2 regions of the Paenibacillus wynnii genome follow, and region 2 is predicted to be linked to the other one. Evidence: riboswitches for the same ligand, from Rfam matches in the RefSeq annotation. Region 2 holds a riboswitch; the other holds the start of a gene.

Region 1 (10,393 bases), 480 kb from region 2:
GCTAGATCATTTTGCAGGGTGTGCATCAGCTCAAGCGCTCCTTGGATGCTTTCTTCCGGTTGATACGGATGAATCTTAGCCAGACCGGGGAAGCGGGCAACATCCTCATTGATCTTCGGATTATATTTCATCGTACAGGAACCAAGCGGATAAAAACCGTTGTCTACACCAAAGTTGCGGCGTGAAAGAGCGGTGTAGTGGCGAATCACATCAACTTCAGACACTTCAGGGAGTACTACTGGCTGACTGCGCAGGAGTCCTGTTGGAATTAAGGATTCGATACTTTCGTCTTGCGGTACATCGCACTGTGGCAGGGAATAGGCCGAACGGCCGGGACGGCTTAATTCAAAAATCAGAGTTTGTTCCGGTTTCATACACAGCCCTCCAATGCGTTTGCGAATTGGTCAATTTCGGTCTTGCTTCTCTTTTCAGTTACGGCAATCAGCATATGTCCGGCCAGTTCAGGATAATCTCGACCGAGATCGTAGCCGCCGAGATAGCCTTCCTTAAGCAGCTTGGAATTAATGGACTTCACATTGCTTCCTTCAGGAAGCTTCAATACAAATTCATTGAAGAAAGGAGAAGAGAAGGTGCGTTCAGCACCACTTAACTCGCTTAGCTTCTCTGCGGCATAATGACTTTTACGTATATTTAGCTCACCAACCTCGCGCATGCCTTCCTTGCCCATAACGGATAAGTAGACAGAAGCGCAAAGCGCCAGCAGCGCCTGATTGGAACAAATGTTGGAAGTCGCTTTCTCACGGCGGATATGCTGCTCCCGCGCTTGTAGAGTCAGAACGAAGCCGCGCTTGCCATTACGGTCAACGGTCTGACCTACGATACGTCCCGGCATACGGCGCATCAGCGGTTCGGCTACGGCGAAGAAACCGCAGGTTGGGCCGCCGAGTGAAGCCGGGATGCCGAGCGGTTGCGCATCACCAACAACGATGTCGGCTCCCAGCTTGCCCGGGGTTTCCAGAACACCGAGGGCAATCGGATTCGCGCTGACGACAAGCAAACCTTTCACCGCATGAATTAAGGGCTCGATCGCGCTCAAATCCTCTATGCTGCCGAAGAAATTCGGTGATTGCATCAGCACGGCCGCTGTATCGCCATCTATAGCTTCAGCCAATTTTGCCAGATCGGTAACTCCGTCTTTATAGTCAATCTCTATGACATCCAATCCCCAGGCATTGGCTGAAGTGCGTAATACCTGCCGTGCTTCCGGATGGACTGTGCGTGAGACAATTAGTTTTTTGCGTTTCGTGGCACCAGCCGCAAGAACTGCTGCTTCAGAGAAGGCAGTGGCCCCATCATACATACTGGCGTTGGCTACCTTCATGCCGGTCAGCTCACAGATATAGGATTGGAATTCAAAAATCGCCTGCAGCTCCCCTTGGCTAATCTCCGGCTGGTAGGGAGTATAGGCCGTATAGAATTCGGAGCGGGAAATCACATGGTTAATGACAACCGGAATGTGGTGATCATAGAGCCCGGCACCCAGAAAGCTTGCGTGGGTGTCAAAGTTCGCATTTGCATCAGCCAGCTTTTTCATATGGCGCAGCAGCGCGTATTCATCAAGGGCTTCCGACATCGGCATTGTTCCTTGATAGCGGACGGCTTGAGGGATATCCGTGAATAGCTCTTCCATGGATTGAATCCCGACGGTTTCCATCATCTCTTTGCGGTCTTGTTCAGTCATCGGCAGATAACGGTGCTTCATTGCGGATTCACTCCTTGGCTTTTTTTATAAAAAGGGGCCTTAATCACGACAGCCTTCAACTGCTTACCTCTAATTTCCACATAAACCTCTGTGCCTAGTTCACTGTAAGCTGAATCCAGCAATGCCAGCCCTAAATTGCGTTTAAGCGTGGGGGACTGGGTTCCTGTAGTGACTTCTCCAACTTTCACTCCATCGGCGTATACGGGATAATGCGAGCGCGGAATGCCACGGTCAATCATTTCCAGACCCACGAGGCGGCGGGGGAGACCTGCTTCTTTTTGCTGCAAAAGAGCGTCACGCCCGATGAAATCGGCATTGTCCAGCTTCACAAAGAACTGAACTCCAGCTTCGAGGGGCGTGATATCGGCGGAAAGTTCCTGTCCGTACAAAGGGAGTTTTGCTTCAAAACGCAGCGTGTCGCGCGCGCCCAGACCGGCAGGCGTAAGGCCATGCGGAGCACCAGCAGCCAGCAGACCGTTCCACAACGTTTCGGCAGTATCAAGAGGCGCATAGATTTCAAAACCGTCCTCGCCGGTATATCCAGTACGGGATAGGAGAACCTCTACTCCGCAGACGCTGGCTTTTTCGATGAAATGGAATGGTCTGAGCTCAGCCAAGGAAACATCGGTTACTGAAGCGAGAATTTTTTCAGCCAAGGGTCCTTGCAATGCCAGCAGCAGCGTCTCGTCAGAGACATTGGTAAGTGTTACATCACCGAAGTCGGCGGTTAGGTGTTCCTGCAGCCATTGAAAATCCTTGTCGATGTTGGAAGCATTCACAACAAGCATGTAACGGCCTTCTCCCAAACGATACACGAGCAGATCGTCAACCACACCACCATCCGGATAACAAAGAAGCGTATACTGTGCACCTCCATCGAGGAGACGGGTAACATCGTTGGTCGTCATTTTTTGAATAAAAGATTCCGCTCCTGCCCCTGACACCATGAACTCGCCCATATGCGATACATCGAACAGGCCGGCCTTTTGCCGAACCGCCTCATGTTCCTTCACGATACCTGTAAACTGCACCGGCAGCTCCCAGCCTCCGAAATCAATACATCTGGACTCCGGAAAAGCGGAGTAGAGGTCATAAAAAGGCGTTCTTTTCAAAGTATCCATGTCGTCACTCCTCTTGGTCTGATTCCATACAAAAAAGGACAGGCAGAAGAGAGATATGCAAAACTCGCATATGATCATCTTCCGCTCTGTCCTTTGTACCTGAGAGTTACCCTGTTCCACTTGAGTGGGCAGGTTTCCCCGTTGGTGATCGGCGTGTTAGTAACACCCAATGCTCTCCAGAGATGCGTCCGGCAAAGGTCCTTTTGCCTGAGAGATTCACCCATCCCGGGCTTACTCCTTCGGCGCCGTCTTCAAGAGACAGTCTCTCCCTATGCCATCATTCGCAACAACGTTTATATTCTACTGACTCCATTAAAACGGGTAGACTCCTCTGCTGTCAACAAAAAAACGTCAAAAAGATGACATATTTAAAATTCCTGTCAGCTATATTGACATTGAGAGGCGCGATAACTTAGGCTATAACTAATTTTACAACTCCAATTTCGGAAAAGAGGCGGCTAGGGAATGAGTGAAGTCTTAGACAATCTACTATACAGTGATGAACATGAATGGGCACAGCAAGCAGAAGGACGCGTAGTGCGGATAGGGATCACGGATCATGCTCAGCATTTGCTCGGTGACATCGTGTTTGTGGAGTTTCCTGAGGTAGGGGCTAGTATAACTGCAGGCGACAGCGTAGGCAGCATCGAGTCCGTGAAGACGGTATCTGAATTATATTCCCCGATAACGGGAACGGTGACCAAGATTAACGAAACCTTGGAGACCAGTCCGGAGCTTATTAATGATCAGCCTTACGGCGGCGGATGGATTTTTGAAGTGGAAATTGAGGGCGAATTGGCGGACGTGGCGGGTCATTTGCTAGATGCTGCTGCTTATCGGGCTTTGGTTGGAGAGTAACTATTTGTTGTAGTAATAAGAAAAATCAGGACTAAACAGGACTAAACAGGACTCTACATGACTAAACAGGACTCTACATGACTAAACAGGACTCTACATGACTAAACAGGACTATACATGACTAAACAGGACACTAGGAGGGATTTCCTCTTAAAGTCCTGTTTTTTTAATTCTGGAGAGAGCTGAAATCCTGCACAGCGTACAACAATTCAGCGTCTGGGACCCCGGCGTAGGCTGAAATCCTGCACAACGTACAACAATTCAGCGTCTGGGACCCCGGCGTAGGCTGAAATCCTGCACAACGTACAACAATTCAGCGTCTGAGACCCCGGCGTAGGCTGAAATCCTGCACAACGTACACATTTCAGTGTCTGAGACCCCGGCGCAGGCTGAAATCCTGCACAACGTACAACATTTCAGCGTCTGAAACCCCGGTGTAGGCTGAAATCCTGCACAACGTACAACAATTCAGCGTCTGGGACCCTGGCGTAGGCTGAAATCCTGCACAACGTACAACAATTCAGCGTCTGGGACCCCGGCGCAGGCTGAAATCCTGCACAACGTACAACAATTCAGCGCCTGGGACCCCGGCGTAGGCTGAAATCCTGCACAACGTACAACAATTCAGCGTCTGGGACCCCGGCGCAGGCTGAAATCCTGCACAACGTACAAAAATCCGCAGCCGTATGCCCCTCATTTTCCAGAGCTGCAATTTACTCTACCTCTTGCAATTGCCGCAGCACAATAATCTCTACACGGCGGTTTTTTTGGCGTCCGGCTTCAGTTGTATTACTTGAGGCTGGGCGTGTATCTGCATATCCTGCATATTGGAATTCATCTGGATTTAGATTCTGTTTTTCCAGGAAAAAGCGCAATACGGACAGCGCACGGGCACCGGACAGCTCCCAGTTATCCTTATATTCAGACGAGGATAATACAGACGTATTATCCGTATGACCTTCAATGCTGACTACCGCACCAATTCCATTGAATAAGCCGGACAGTTTCTGAAGCGCAGGGAGGGAAGGAGACTTCAGCGCGGCATCACCGACGTCGAACAGGAAGCGGTCACTGAGTGTTATCGCGATACCTTGAGGCTTATCTTCTACAAATATTTGATCTTCCAAGTTATTATCCTGTACATATTTCGTGATGACTCCGACCAATTCGGCAAGCTGAGTTTCCTGCTCTTTAAAAGCAAGCTCGCGAGCCGTAGGCTCAGCAATCTCTTCAGGATCTTCAGCAGCAGCACCGCTCCCCGCAGGACTCTGCCCACTGATCCCAGGACCTTCACCAGTCCCCGTAGGACTCTGCTCACTCCCCGCAGAACCACCAGTCACACTCCCTGAATGATTTCCAGTACTCCCACCAGATGCATTACCCGATGACTGCCCTACTGCAGCTCCCGAATTGCTTGCCGGAGTCTGCCCTTGTGCAGGGTCAAGGATGCCTGTTCCCCCGTCCAGCGCAGGATTTCCGGATCCGAAGGTTTGGGATAACGAATCCGTTACGATCCCGTATTTGTTGCCGTCCAAGCTGCTCATCGCGTATAGAATGACGAAAAAAATCAATAGCAATGTAATCAGATCCGCGTAGGTAATCATCCAACGATCTCTGACTTCCTGTACAGGACCCCGTGTATTTCTGCGTCCCCGCTGTCTCATAGGAACCCTCTTTTTACGTCGTCAAGTTCCTCGGACCGGGAGTCAGATAGAAACGAACCCAGCTTTTTTCGGATGAGCATTGGATGTTCTCCATTTTGTAGGGCAAGGATGCCGACGAGCAGCATTTCCAGTACATGTATATTGCTCTGACCACGCAATTTAATTTTGGAAGCAATGGGTAAAAAAATAAGATTAGCACTAGCTACACCATATAGGGTTGCGGTAAAAGCAACAGCGATAGCGGGGCCGAGATGGGAGGGATCCGTTAGATTGCCCAAGACACGAATAAGGCCCATAACGGTACCGATAATGCCCATAGTGGGTGCGTATCCACCAGCGGCTTCGAAAATTTTGCTGTAGCCCTCATATTTCAACTCTATAGCGTCCATTTCTAGCTCAAGAATCTGCCGAACCTGATCCGGATCAGTCCCGTCCACGACCAGTTGCAGTCCTTCCCGTGTAAAATAATGGGGATGCTCTTCAGCCTTCTGCTCCAGTGCCAAAACACCGCCACGACGCGTCATAGCAGCCAAAGCAATGATTTCTTCTACCTTCTCTGATCTGTCTTCCTTATGACGTCCAAAGGCCAACCGAAGAGCAGCGGGGATCGAACGTAGCTTGGAGGCGGGGAAACTGATCAAAATCGCGGCAAGCGTACCGCCAAATACAATTAATGCGGCATTGGGCTGAAACAATCCGGAGAGACTCCCTCCTTCCCAAAAAAAGCCGCCAATTAGAGCCGCCAGTCCGGCCAAAATGCCGATTACTGAGGTAATATCCATTTTTATTACTCCTATTCTGATCTATATTATGGTTTGCAACGTTCTAGGCAACAATGTATAATGAACGGGAACAAGTATTCTTATATTGTATATTTTTCACTATCGTATGGAGATCAATAATTAAGACAACAATTGAATAAGATACCTTAGGAATCCTAAGGGGATCTTTCATAACGATTAGGATTGGAAACTATTGTCTAGCAGGAGATTTTCCTGTTATATTTATATATTACTATATTTTAGATGTTTAAGGGGAGACGGGCAAATGAGCGATATTGTCATCAGTAAGCAGACTTTTGAACTGGAGTCCGAGTACACACCCCAGGGCGATCAGCCGCATGCCATAGAGGAATTGCTAGAGGGCATCCGTTCGGGCAAAAAGGAACAGACGCTGCTGGGAGCGACGGGTACAGGTAAGACTTTTACTATCGCGCAAGTAATTTCCAAGCTGAATCGTCCTACGCTTGTAATTGCGCACAACAAAACCTTGGCAGCGCAGCTTGCAAGTGAGTTCAAGGATTTCTTTCCTAAAAATTCGGTGGATTATTTTGTGAGTTACTATGATTACTATCAGCCGGAAGCCTATATCCCTTCCTCTGATACTTATATTGAGAAAGACTCCAGCATTAATGAGGAGATTGATAAGCTGCGTCACTCGGCGACCAGTTCACTGTTTGAGCGGCGAGATATTATTATTGTAGCGAGTGTATCTTGTATTTACGGCCTCGGCTCACCACAGGAGTACGGCAGTCTTTTACTGTCGCTTCGTGTAGGCATGGAGAAGCCCCGCAGCCAGATTCTAAGTCGCTTGGTGGATATTCAGTATCAGCGCAATGACATCAACTTTGTGCGCGGAACTTTTCGTGTGCGCGGGGATGTGGTCGAGATCTTCCCGGCATCCCAGGGGGAGCATGCGATTCGTGTAGAGCTGTTTGGGGATGAGATTGAGCGAATTACGGAGATTGATGTACTTACAGGAGAATTGATAGGGGAACGCGATCATGTTGCTATTTTTCCGGCGTCACACTTTGTAACGAAGGAAGAGACCATGAAGGTCGCACTTGTTAATATTGAACGGGAATTGGAAGAACGATTGGCTGTACTTAAAGATTCAGGTAAGCTGCTGGAGGCCCAGCGGTTAGAGCAGCGGACACGTTATGATATTGAAATGATGAAGGAAGTCGGCTTTTGTTCAGGGATTGAGAATTACTCCGGTCCGCTGACTTTCCGTGAGCCTGGTGCAACGCCTTATACTTTGATGGACTATTTTCCGGAAGATATGCTTATCGTCGTCGATGAATCACATGTGACGCTCCCGCAGATTCGAGGGATGTACAACGGTGACCGGGCGCGTAAGACGGTTCTGGTGGAGCACGGCTTCCGCTTGCCTTCCGCACTTGATAATCGACCGCTGCAGTTTGAGGAATTCGAAGATAAGGTAAGACAGATCGTCTATGTATCGGCTACGCCTGGGCCTTATGAGATGGAGCATTGCGAGACTATGGTTCAGCAAATCATCCGCCCAACCGGTCTGTTAGACCCTATTATTGAAGTTCGTCCGACCGAAGGGCAGATCGATGACCTTATTGCGGAAATTCACCTGCGGATTGAGCGCGATGAGCGTGTACTGATTACTACGCTGACTAAGAAGATGTCTGAGGACCTTACAGATTATTTGAAGGAAATCGGTATTAAGGTTCGCTATTTACACTCTGACATTAAGACGTTGGAACGTATGTCTATTCTCCGGGATTTACGTCTGGGAACCTTCCACGTCCTGATCGGCATTAACTTGCTCCGGGAAGGACTGGATTTGCCTGAAGTATCCCTTGTAGCCATTCTCGATGCTGATAAGGAAGGGTTCCTCCGTTCGGAGCGGTCACTAATTCAAACGATTGGCCGGGCGGCCCGTAACTCTGAGGGCAGAGTATTGCTCTACGGCAACAAGATTACAGACTCAATGGCAAAAGCCATGAGTGAAACGGCCCGTCGGCGTGAGCTGCAGATTGCGTATAATGAGAAGCACGGGATTACACCTACGACAATTAATAAAAAAGTCCGTGAGATCATCGAAGCAACGAAGGTTGCGGAATCCAAAGCGGATTACCTTACAGGTGTGGGCGGCAAGCTGAATAAGAAAGAGCGTCAGAGTCTGATGCAGCGTTTGGAAGCCGAGATGAAGGATGCAGCCAAGAACCTGCAATTCGAACGTGCTGCCGAGCTTCGTGATGCTCTCCTGGAGCTTCGGGCTGAGTAGAAGGTGGATTCAACGTATTAAAGTATTAAGTAACGTTGCTGTTCCAGGCCGTTCTTTTTAAATAAATCAGAGTGCCCGTGTTGTACGCGGGATCGAAATGTAGAGGAGATGTTATACCGTTGGCGATCGAAAATATAGTAATTAAAGGCGCTAGAGCGCACAATCTAAAGAACATTGACGTAACGATACCCCGTGACCGCTTCGTCGTGCTGACGGGGCTTAGTGGTTCCGGTAAGTCCTCGCTTGCATTCGATACTATTTATGCGGAAGGTCAGCGGCGGTATGTAGAGTCACTATCAGCCTATGCGCGCCAGTTCTTGGGCCAAATGGAAAAGCCGGATGTTGATTCTATCGAAGGCTTATCCCCGGCGATTTCCATTGATCAAAAAACAACGAGCCGCAATCCGCGGTCTACCGTGGGAACAGTTACTGAAATTTATGACTACCTGCGTCTGCTCTTTGCCCGTGTAGGTCATCCCCACTGTCCAGAGCATGGCATTGAAATCACCTCCCAGACTGTAGAGCAAATGGTAGACCGTATTATGCAGTATCCTCAGAAGACCCGGCTGCAAATTCTTGCTCCGATTATCTCGGGACGCAAAGGCGAGCATAAGGGACTCTTTTCTGATATTTCCAAGCAAGGTTTTGTACGCGTACGTGTAGACGGTGAACAGCGGGATCTGTCTGAAGATATTGAACTTGAGAAAAACAAGAAACATACGATTGAAGTGGTGGTTGACCGGATTGTCATCAAGGATGAGGTAGAGACTCGATTGACGGATTCTTTAGAGACAGCCCTCAAGCTCTCCGGAGGACAAATCATCGTAGATATTATAGATCAGGAAGAACTGTTATTCAGCGCCAGCTTTGCTTGTCCAGTCTGTGGATTCAGTATTGAAGAGCTTGCCCCGCGTATGTTCTCATTTAACAGCCCATTTGGTGCCTGTACAGAGTGCGACGGTCTTGGAGTGAAAATGGTGGTCGATCCTGATCTTCTTATACCGGATCCCGACAAATCCATTGAAGATGGTGCCTTTTTGGCTTGGACAGGCAGTACATCGAATTATTATCCGCAGTTTCTCAAATCAGTCTGTGAGCACTTTAAGATTCCTCGGGATATTCCGGTAAGTTCGTTGACACCTGAGCATATGAACAAACTGCTGAACGGTACCGGGAGTGAGAAGATCCGTTTCCGTTATGAGAATGATTTCGGGCAGAAGAAGGATGCGATGGTGGCCTTTGAAGGGATCATTCCGAATCTGGAACGCCGGTATCGTGAGACAGCCTCTGATGGGATTCGAGAATTTATAGAAGGCTTCATGAGCGCCAAACCTTGTCATGTATGTAAAGGCAAACGTCTTAAGAAAGAAATATTGGCGGTGACGATTAACACACAGAATATTGCTGATGTTACGGATCTTTCGATAGGCGATTGTCAGGAGTTCTTTTCAAAGATTGTACTCAGTGAAAAGGAGACAGCGATTGCTAATCTGATCCTTAAGGAAATTTCCAGCCGTCTAGGGTTTCTAGTAAATGTAGGTTTGGACTATTTGACGCTTAGCCGTGCAGCGGGCTCCTTGTCCGGCGGTGAAGCACAGCGGATTCGATTGGCGACACAAATTGGCTCCAGTCTGATGGGCGTACTGTACATTCTGGACGAGCCTAGTATAGGCCTGCATCAGCGCGATAATGACCGGCTAATCTCTACATTGGCTCATATGCGCGATCTGGGTAATACCCTAATTGTGGTTGAGCATGACGAGGATACGATGATGGCAGCGGATTATATCATTGATATCGGTCCAGGGGCAGGGATACACGGAGGGCAGGTTATCGCCCAAGGTACCCCAGAGGAGATTATGAAAGATCCGAACTCTTTAACTGGCGAGTATTTAAGTGGACGGAAGTTTATCCCTGTAACCTCTAAACGCCGTTCTACAGATGACCGGTGGCTGGAAATCCGCGGTGCCAAGGAGAATAATCTCAAG
Region 2 (10,393 bases):
TAACAAACAAAGGATTTAAAGACTGGAACCAGGCTGGCGAAATATGAAGTCCGGCAAAATTGAGTTGCGTACGTTTATCTGCATAACTGGCAAGGATGGTTGACCCTTGTTCTTGAATAGCCCAGAACATAATCGCTGCAATAAACAGCGGAATATAAGCAATGAGTCTTGAGCGCTCAACACTTGTTGTTCGCGGACTACGGAACATAACAATAAAATATAGGGTTGGAATTAGAATTCCCAGAATACCTACGACCACGATAAAGGATTTAAACGTTAACAGACCTAACGGAATCGTAATAGCAACGATAATAGCGAGAACCACTGCACTGATACCGAATAAAAGGAACACCTTTTTCCGTTCCGCTCTTGATAACGGACTTGCTACTAAAGTGCCTGCAAGGCCGAGGTTCTTTTTCTTGGTATAGATAAAGACGAGTAATCCTAGGAACATGCCAACGGCTGCAATGCTGAAGCCCAGGTGGAAATTGTAATCCATACCGATGGTTCCTATAATTAGCGGAGCAATAAATGCCCCTAGGTTGATGCCCATGTAGAATATACTGAATCCTGCATCCCGGCGCCCATCATGTTCGCTGTAAAGTTCACCTACAATACTGGATACATTAGGCTTCAGCAAGCCCGTACCTAGCACGATCAGAACCATGGAAACAAAAAATAATGAAATACTTCCCGGGATGGCCAAGGTGATATGCCCCAGCATAATTAATATCCCGCCGTAGAATACAGCTTTTGACGCTCCAAATATCCGATCCGCTAACCAACCGCCAATAATCCCAGACATATAAACTAGTGAACCATAGATAGACATAATGGCGAGAGCGGTGCTCTCATCCATGCCGAGTCCACCTTGACTCAGTTCGTAATACATATAATAAACAAGGATAGCTTTCATACCATAGTAGGAAAATCGCTCCCAAAACTCTGTGAAGAATAGAGTAAACAACCCTTTAGGATGTCCAAAAAATCCCCGTTGCGGAACACTCTCTACAATTTTTTGTTTGTCTAAATCAGCCATGCTGCTACTTCCTCCCTAGATGGTAATAAAATTCTTCTGCTAAAGTATCATCCCTTAGTAAGAGTACCCATTATGAGTCGGTTTCAACTTACCAAACGCATATTAGACTTTACAGCGGACGAAAATAAATAGTATACAACATAGGTGGAAGGTTGGATATGACATAACTCCAAGAATGGATTTACACACCTTATCTAAATGAACCGAATTTCATGAAAAGAGCAACACATAGTGGTAGTCACTAGTGTTGCTCTTTGTACCACTCTGTCCATCGGGGTAGAGTCCGGTTGAGAAAGTTGCGTAAGCTTGATCAGTCATATGTTATTGTAAGAAAGTACAACAACACCAATTAACCGAACTTTTCAAATCTTGTGCAGGAGGCGATTCTAGAGTATGCAGGAACCCGATAAAATTTACAATACTGCGGTAGAAGCCACTCTTGAAGTGATTGGGGGCAAGTGGAAGCCGGTTATTTTGTTCCACCTCACGTTTGGGAAAAAGCGCAATGGCGAGCTGAAGCGTCTGATACCTACCCTAACGCAAAAAGTGTTGACTCAGCAGCTAGGGGAACTAGTAGATGCTGGCATCGTGTTCCGTATTTCGTATAACCAAGTGCCGCCGAAGGTCGAATATGAGCTGACGGACTATGGTTGGAGTCTGAAAGATATCCTTCATCTCATGTGCAGATGGGGGGACACGCATATTGAAAAAGTGTACGGCGACAGGGGAAGGGTGTTATTCCAACCGCCACGATCGGACGTATGAGACGTTAGGGGATTACTTTACGTTGGCGGAATTCCTCAAAGATGTCCATGAACATCTTTTCTGTATCGATGAAGTCATGGAATCCGAGGCGACGGGCTTTTGAGCTGTCAGAGAAAAAGTCGTAATCCCAAGAAAACACGAAATCTCCAAACCGCCACGATGAAACGTCCTTATAGCTATTCCTCGATAAATCATATTTCTTAACCATAAAATTCCACAGCGATTCCTTGTCCGCCATTACTACCTCTAAAGACATCGGTAACGGAGGAGCCGTATCGAGCTCAAAAAATGTCGCAATCTTCGGCCAAAGCTCGTTCCATCTGAACAAGTCGCCGTTCGTGATGTTAAAAGCCTGATTTGCGCAACGTTCATCGGTTGCCGCCCAGACTGTTGCGCGAGCCAGCAAGTTTGCATCGGTCATTTCCAGTAGGCTATTGTAAGCGCCAGGCTTCCCGGGAAAGCGGAGTGGCAGTCCGAGTTCCTTGGACATGGAAGCATAAATTGCGATAACCATCGCGAGGTTCATCGGATTGCCCAGTGCAAACCCGCTAACAACTGACGGACGAAGGGCCGACCAAGTCCATGGGGTTCCCGGTTGCCGTTGTTCAAGGAATTGCTGTTGGTCGATATTGAACTCGGGCGGCATATGGTTGGCATCCGTCTCCCGCGCTGGCGTTTTGAAGGGGCCGAGATGCGCTCCGTACACCTTGAAACCTTGCATCAGACTGATATGCTGCAGGTTCGGGGCAATGGGTTCAATCGCGTTAACCACGTTCACGAGCATAGCTAAGTTGGGCGGAACTAGTTCAGCCCATGTTGGACGATCTTGATAAGCGGCGTAGAAGATATGGGTGACTGTGGTAAGTTTGCCGAGTTCCGTGAAGGCGTCCTCTTCATTGAGCAGATCTACCGCCACATATCGTAACCGGCCAGCGTCCTCTCCGCCACGTCGCGAGACACCTATGATATTCCATTCTGGAAGTGTCATTAGATAGTCAATGAGATTCCGTCCGATCACTCCGTTAGCTCCAACGACAAGGGCTGTTTTATTTGGCATAAATTCATCTGGTTTCATAGGGTATTCCTCCTTCTCTTATAACGATTATTATGAGTAGGAGGAAAGATATTGAAAAGTACGCACTTTGAACTCATATAGTTACTTGAAAGTAACATATGGCGCCATATGAGATGGAACTTGAAAAGAATTTGGAAAAAAATCCGATAGAAGTAAGGATGGCCTAATCGAATTACATAGAAGGAGAGTATATATGCCTACTCAATTAGTAAAAAAAATCATCGTGTTATGTTTGGTTCTAGTATTCATACCGGCAACATCTATTTGGGCCGCATCCGTCATTACAGACCCGGCTTTGGCGAAAGCCATTCGAGTGGAATTAAAGCTGTCGGCTAATAAAGAGTTGAAGGCTGCTGATATGCAGAAGTTGGAATCTTTGTACCCTATGAATGGAAAAGCTAAGATTACCAATTTGCAAGGACTGGAGTATGCCGTTAACATGCAGAGCTTATTTCTGCCCGGCCAAAATATAAAGTATATTACACCACTCAGCAAATTGAAAAAACTGACGTTTTTAGCTCTTGAGGGGAATCAGATTACAGATCTTTCACCGCTTTCCGGGTTAAGTTCTCTGCAAAACCTGGTAGTTGACGGTAACATGATAAAAAGTCTATTGCCCTTGAAAAATTTACATAAGCTAACCGATCTTTTTGCCAGCAATAATCAGATAGCAGATTTAGGTCCCATTCGAAAATTGAAGTTGAACTGGATCATTATGAACGGAAATAAAATTCAAGATTTACAGCCGTTAAAAAATCATCCTACACTGGAGTATCTTTATCTAGACGATAACCTTATCCAGGATATTAAAGTGCTCGAAACAATACCGCACTTAAGAGAAGTATCTTTGGCAAACAACCCGCTGAATGAGCTGTCGCAACAGGTTATCCAAAAACTAGAGGACAATGGCGTCAGTGTAAATTTGGAGAATGAAGATGAGGCCAAGCCAGAGTAGGATCTAGCAATAAGTGGTCTTAGGAAAAGAGACATATGTCACTGATCTAATTCTCACATCGCAAGTAATATGTTAGAATACAAAAAGTATTAACGCTTTATTAACTGCATAATACGCAAGCTATGATTGCTATGGATCACACTATAGCAGGAGCAGCTTCTGGAGAGACCGTGGGAAACCGCGGCGCCGAAGGGTTCACAATCTCAGGCAAAAGGACAGAAGAGTACTGAATATTTATTTGTCATGCTGATCGTTATTAGCAGGGCAAGTACTATTTAATATTCTTATGAACTGAGAGATTGGATGACATCCAATCTCTTTTTTTTATGGGCATTAACGTGTTGCATTCAGAAGGGGGAACTAGGTAATGGCACAACAAGAATTAAAAAGAGAGCTGGCCAATCGGCATGTTCAACTCATCGCCATCGGCGGCACCATCGGTACGGGATTATTCTTAGGATCCGGTAGAGCGATCCAACAGGCAGGACCCTCTATCATGATTACGTATTTGATCGTGGGTATCGCCGTGTTTTTTGTAATGAGAGCGCTAGGAGAACTCCTGTTGTCTAATGCAGGTTATCAATCTTTTACAGATATTGCTGAAGACTATCTTGGACCTCGGGCTGCATTCATAACCGGTTGGACGTATTGGTTTTGTTGGATCATGACAGCTATGGCTGATGTTATTGCCGTTGGTGTATATGTACAGTATTGGTTTGATATTCCTCAGTGGGTACCTGCCATCGTCTGCTTAATCATCTTATTAGGATTCAATCTATTAGATGTGAAACATTTCGGAGAACTCGAGTTTTGGTTTGCTTTAATCAAAGTTATTACGATTCTCGCATTAATTGGCACTGGGGTCGTTTTGCTAGTGATGGGATTAAAGACGGATGCAGGAACGGTGACGGTCAAAAACCTTTGGGAGCATGGGGGAGTTTTTCCGAACGGAATTACAGGCTTTTTACTTTCCTTTCAAATGGTTGTGTTCGCGTATGTCGGTGTGGAATTAGTGGGTGTATCAGCAGCGGAAACAGCGAATCCTGAAAAAAGCATTCCATCGGCTATTAATAAAATTCCTCTACGAATTCTATTTTTCTACGTTGGTGCGCTTTTCGTCTTGCTATGCATTAACCCATGGACGGAGCTCAATCCGTCAGAGAGTCCTTTTGTTAAGACATTTAGCTTAGTGGGGATTCCAATCGCCGCAGGGATTATTAATTTTGTCGTATTAACTTCTGCCGCTTCCGCTTGTAACAGCGGGATGTTCTCAACAAGCCGGATTCTCTATAGCTTAAGCAAGAAAGATCAGGCTTCATCTCATTTTGCAAAACTGAACAAAAATCATGTGCCAGGAAACTCGTTATTCATTTCTACACTAGTCATATCCGTGGGAGCACTCTTGAGTAAACTCATTCCGGGGCAGGCTTTTGGCATAGTGACAACCATAAGTGCAATTTGTTTTATCTGGGTTTGGGGTGTCGTTCTCGTATGCCATATCAAGTATAAGAAGACCCGGCCGGAATTACAGGCTAAGTCCAAATTCAAAGCCCCTTTTACGCCATTGATTAACTTTGTGGTCTTAGCGTTGTTTGCCGGAATTCTCATCATTATGCTGTTCGCTAAAGATACACGTCCGGCTTTATTGTTTACACCGCTATGGTTTATTCTACTATTTGTGCTTTATTCAATTCGGAACAAAAAGGTGGTAGACGAGAAAAAAGCAGCATAAAAAATGGCGGCACAGGGATGAACTCCTGTGCCGCCATTCTATTTAATAGACTATAACGCGCCTCACTTATGCGTATCTGCGAATCGTAGCTGCCAGCTGTTCGGCGATGTGATGTGCTCCTGAGGCAAGATCGCTGCGTTCAAAACGCTGTTTTACCAAACGTTCATCTGTATCAAGCGCTTCAGAGAACAGGCCAGCGAGACCACGTGCCTTGCGGTCGACCTGCATCAGCAAGCTGACACCATTTTCATCCGGATAAAAGATGATTTCGAGTTCGTCCAGTTGGCCGCGGAACATGGAGGTAGGAACAAATTCAAATTCTTGGACAAACGACATTCCGTTTGTTTTGCCGTGATGGGGCGCATATTCACAGCTGACCTCACGAAGTCTAAATCCAAGTTGATTGACTGCATCAAGAATAATAGCAGAATGTGGATGTGGCATGACTTGAAGATGATCCTCATCCGTTGGATCAATCGCTTCCTTGATATCAAGGCCGGTGTGTATCCACACGGGTGTTCTGCCCATAGTCACCGGGGTAAACGCCGGAATCTGAAAGGAGACAGGGAATTCATAGGCTTTTCCTGCTTCTGCAGTAAACTTCTCAGCGAGCAGGAATTTGGCTAGGGTTGCTTCCACTTTTGACTTTGTATCATTATGTTCCTTTACATAAGTCGTTCTTACAAAAGCGTAAACGTCATCGACTTCCTGATCTACGCGACCGCTTTCGATCCGAACGACACCACTGAGAGTATCCCCGGCGCTCACCGTATCTTGATGAAGCATAAGATCAACCTTGGCGGCACCAATTCCGGCGCTCGCCAGCATACGTTTGAACATAGACAATATAAATCTCTCCTCTCATTTCGTAACTTACCCATCATACGCAAAGATATTATCTGAGGTTTCAGCCAGGTCAGGAACAGATTAACCGAATTCTCTACATGAATGAGAAAAAAGAACGTAGAAGACCGCGCTTCCTTGGCGGTACCTGAAGCATGACAACGGCAGACGGGTGGTTCTCTTCATAGGATGAGTGTATTTGGGTATTTGGCTTCTGAATGGTTTCTAAGGATGCAGCTAATTGTGTGATCATTTGGCGTAAATCCTCGAGTTCTTCGCGCTGCTGGAACAGCTGGATCGAGACTACTTCATCTGCTTTATGATGAAGTGAGCGTTCAATGTGATCGATGCGTGAAACCATATCTTCTATAGACTTATCATGAGTGTGCAGGCGGGTCTTTTCTTGCGGTAGCTCTGGTGGCTGATTGTAAGTCGAGAGATCAATACAATCCAACGTTACCCCGTGTTCGATACGGTCTTTAATATGAGTGAGCAGGCCAATTTCCTGCTCCGAGAATATATAATGGCCAAACCGGTCTTTTTTAAAGAAATTAGGAAACATAGAGATCCAACGTTTGATAGTAGTTGGGCTAACAGACAGCAGATCAGCAGCATCCTTCGTTTTCAAAATATCCACTTTGATTCCTCCACTTCGGATGTTCTTTTATAAATGATTCGCTGTTATTAAGCGCCTCCCTGCATGGGTGACAAAGGAAGTGCTGATTCGATAAACAAAGTGTTATTACGAGTAATCTTGCGGTTTGAGTGTCTGAATTAAAGTAAAGGACTTCCTAAAGGAGTACAAGCTTGTCCTTTATCCACGAGATGATCGATTCTTTATCTCGATAGATAGGATTGATTTGCTCCCAGATGTCATTAAAGTATTCTTGAAAAGCATTCACGATCGTACCTTCTTTAATTGCGATTAATTCAACCTTCGGATGGATATCATTTCTAGGATTGACCCCGATCGCGACGGTGTGATCTCCCTTAATATCGAATTGGGCTCTATGGATGAGATCATATTTGTGATCATCGATGAGAGCAATTTCAAATCGATCATAGGTTTGTATCAACTCTATAAGATAGAGGAGGTGAACCTTAATATCCTCGCGAGTAGGCCGGAAATAGGGATTCTGAACATATTTCTCCGTTCTGACGAGTTCTTCGATGGCTTTCATTGGATAGATATGACGCATCTGGAAATGCTGGATATCTCTATAAAATGATTGAACAGTATCCTCAATCCGTTTCCAATGAATAAGACGTTCATGCTCATCTGGTATCGATAGACGCATATACATCTCCATGGTTTCAAGAGGAACGGTTAAATACGAAAGATCATGTGCGCACATGTAATGACTTCCTGGTTTTCTATCTTTGGATACATTCAATTCGAAATAGTCATTTTGGCTCAAAATATGAATTAATGGCTCGGTGTTGTGAAGCATCTGCTCTACATATTTCTCAATGACGCGTACGGCTCCAATCTCATTCAAATAGAGACCCGCATCCACTTCTTTGTATTGCTCCGTGGCGTAACCCATGATTGCGCCTTTTCTTTTTATGAGAATAATTTCTTGGGCAGGATAATCGATTCCGTATTTATTGAAGTAATAAAGGGTATAAGCGCCTGAATAGTTCGTCCACGCCAGAATTTGATTAACTAACTGGAGGGAGCGCTCTACATTTTTATTTAATCGGCATAAATGACTAACAGACCAACCTAAACGTAAAGCTTGAATGATCGTTTGCTGCCATTCGTGGTGAAGCTCGGGATATCCGTCGAAATAATCAAGTTCACTTTGAAAGGTTAGGTAGATTGCTCTTTCATTTCCTGCTTCCTGATCCTGCAAAGCGCTCTTAAGCATGGTGATTGCAGCGGATAGGATGGCTTCCTTATGTGGGAGGACAGGTGGAATGTGGGTTGTCGCAGACACCTTCATGGATGTCTGATTAGGGGATAGACCCTTGGGTTCGCGATGGGTGATCTCTAATAATTTCGAGACGACCGCTTGCGCTTCGGTTTGCTTACGGTTTTTCCTCGATACGGAATCTAGAGTTAAAGTATACACTTGGGATTCATGAAGAAACTGCCTCACTCTATTCTGGAGCGTTGTCGCTTCATCCAACGATTCATCAGTCATGCCTAAGAGAATGAATAGAGCAGCTCTTGTTGCCTTTTTATAGTCTCGATCAAGTCCATCACATAGTGCTTCCGCGATATTGTCAATATAGCTGGTATGTAAAGCAGGCGTTCGGTTTCCTTGAATCCATCTCCGAACATAGGAAGCATCGATATTTAGGGTTTTGGCAAGTCGTGCCGCAGACCACCCGCGTATGAGAAGCAGTTCCTGCAGAGACTGTCCGAATTTCATTGAATGAATCATTTGATCACCTCTTCATAAGACTACCATATTGGCAAGGACATTTGTGTCCTGTCCTGCCATGAAGTGAGATTATGAGTGCTATACTCTTTTCATCATAAGAGGAGGTTTATTGATGATGAAGAGGCGATTGTCTTTCATGGGAGCGATTATATGTATGGTTGCTGTGTTAACGGTGGGCTGTTCCAAGACGAGTCAAAGTGAAGGATCCATGTTCCGAGGAGATCTGAAACACACGGGTCTATACGCATCGAAAGGACCTGACCAGTTCCATAAAGTCAAATGGAAGTTCCAAACGAAAGATCGAATTCGCACGTCACCAGTAATTGCCAACCAAATGGTGTATTTCGGAAGCGAGGATCGGAACTTCTATGCGGTTGATGTGACAACGGGCGAGCAGAAGTGGACCTATCAGACGGATGGGGCGATCAAGTCAACGTCTGCGGTTTCGAATCAGGCGGTGTATTTTCTGAGTGGGGATGGGAAGCTGTATGCGCTGAATGCAGAGGATGGAAAGCTGAATTGGAGCTATGAGACCGATCAGAAAGATGAACCTCGCGATCAAGTTGACTATTGGCAATCATCGCCGGCAGTCTCGGATGGGATCGTATATTTCGGTGGGGGAGGGGGGAATTTCTATGCTGTAAATGCAAGCACCGGAAAGCTGGCATGGAAGAAAAAGTTGTCCCTTAATGGTTATGTCTCTGATGATCTTATACCCATTTTGCACTCTTCACCTGCGGTTGATCAGGGGGTGATCTACATGGGTATATCCGGATATGACGTGTCTAGGCAAGCTGAACCGGGTAATGTCGTTGCTTTAGACGCCAAGTCTGGAGAGCAAATATGGATATCGCCAACGATGAATGCAGTAGATTCATCTATCGTGGTGGATGATAATAAATTGTATTTCGGGATGCGTAACGGTGGCATTGGAGCACTGGACAAGAAGACAGGGGGATTCGTATGGAAAAATAACGCGGTTCCTTATTTGCTCGGATCCATGGCCCTATCTGGAAATACGCTTTTCTCTGGAAGCTCGGATAGCCATAAGCTTATTTCGCTAGATGCAGCAACAGGGGAGCAGAAGTGGGCTTTGGACACCATTGATGCCATTCACGCCTCTCCTTCAACAGATGGTAAGACGGTATTTGTCGCTTGTGGCAATCATTATTCGGATGAAAATCACGGGATGATTTACGCAGTAGATGCAGAGACAGGAACGGAGTTATGGAAGTATCAAGCGGCTGGCAACATTTATTCATCACCTGCCATCAATCAAGGTGTACTATTTGTTGGGTCTGATGACGGCTATATGTATGCTATAGAATGAAGGTATTTCTTGTGTTGCATATTGTGAGTTATATTGGACTTATTTTGCTCAGTGGCTGTACGGGCAAGACTGATACACCAGAAAGCACTGTACTATCCGCCGATGAAAGCTCTCAGGTCGTTACGGTTAGCATGCACCGTATAGTATTAGATCGTGAAATGAAGATGTCCATTTACCTTCCGCCTGCGTACAGCAGTGATGTTGCATATCCTGTTCTTTACTTGTTGTATGGCTATGGGGGCAAGCATGATACTTGGTTTGAGT

The links. Region 2 has a riboswitch for glycine ahead of PWYN_RS12280 (amino acid permease). Riboswitches for the same ligand answer to the same signal wherever they lie in the genome.
Region 1: it holds a riboswitch for glycine, as region 2 does, so the genes downstream of both, gcvT (glycine cleavage system aminomethyltransferase GcvT) here and PWYN_RS12280 (amino acid permease) in region 2, are expected to answer to the same signal.

What each region holds. Positions count from the first base shown of each region.
Region 1 covers NZ_JQCR01000002.1:2,627,039-2,637,431, forward strand. The annotation lists gene gcvPB (aminomethyl-transferring glycine dehydrogenase subunit GcvPB) at 1-374, opposite strand, end outside; gene gcvPA (aminomethyl-transferring glycine dehydrogenase subunit GcvPA) at 371-1,723, opposite strand; gene gcvT (glycine cleavage system aminomethyltransferase GcvT) at 1,720-2,844, opposite strand; glycine riboswitch at 2,929-3,026, opposite strand; glycine riboswitch at 3,030-3,125, opposite strand; gene gcvH (glycine cleavage system protein GcvH) at 3,310-3,702, shown strand; gene PWYN_RS14355 (OmpA/MotB family protein) at 4,416-5,366, opposite strand; gene PWYN_RS14360 (flagellar motor protein) at 5,363-6,148, opposite strand; gene uvrB (excinuclease ABC subunit UvrB) at 6,414-8,405, shown strand; gene uvrA (excinuclease ABC subunit UvrA) at 8,525-10,393, shown strand, end outside.
Region 2 covers NZ_JQCR01000002.1:2,144,062-2,154,454, forward strand. The annotation lists gene PWYN_RS12260 (peptide MFS transporter) at 1-1,039, opposite strand, end outside; gene PWYN_RS12265 (winged helix-turn-helix transcriptional regulator) at 1,433-1,804, shown strand; gene PWYN_RS12270 (SDR family oxidoreductase) at 1,809-2,879, opposite strand; gene PWYN_RS28045 (leucine-rich repeat domain-containing protein) at 3,073-3,834, shown strand; glycine riboswitch at 3,984-4,063, shown strand; gene PWYN_RS12280 (amino acid permease) at 4,202-5,566, shown strand; gene PWYN_RS12285 (sporulation protein) at 5,633-6,406, opposite strand; gene PWYN_RS12290 (MerR family transcriptional regulator) at 6,507-7,046, opposite strand; gene PWYN_RS12295 (helix-turn-helix domain-containing protein) at 7,201-8,799, opposite strand; gene PWYN_RS12300 (outer membrane protein assembly factor BamB family protein) at 8,912-10,129, shown strand; gene PWYN_RS12305 (alpha/beta hydrolase) at 10,141-10,393, shown strand, end outside.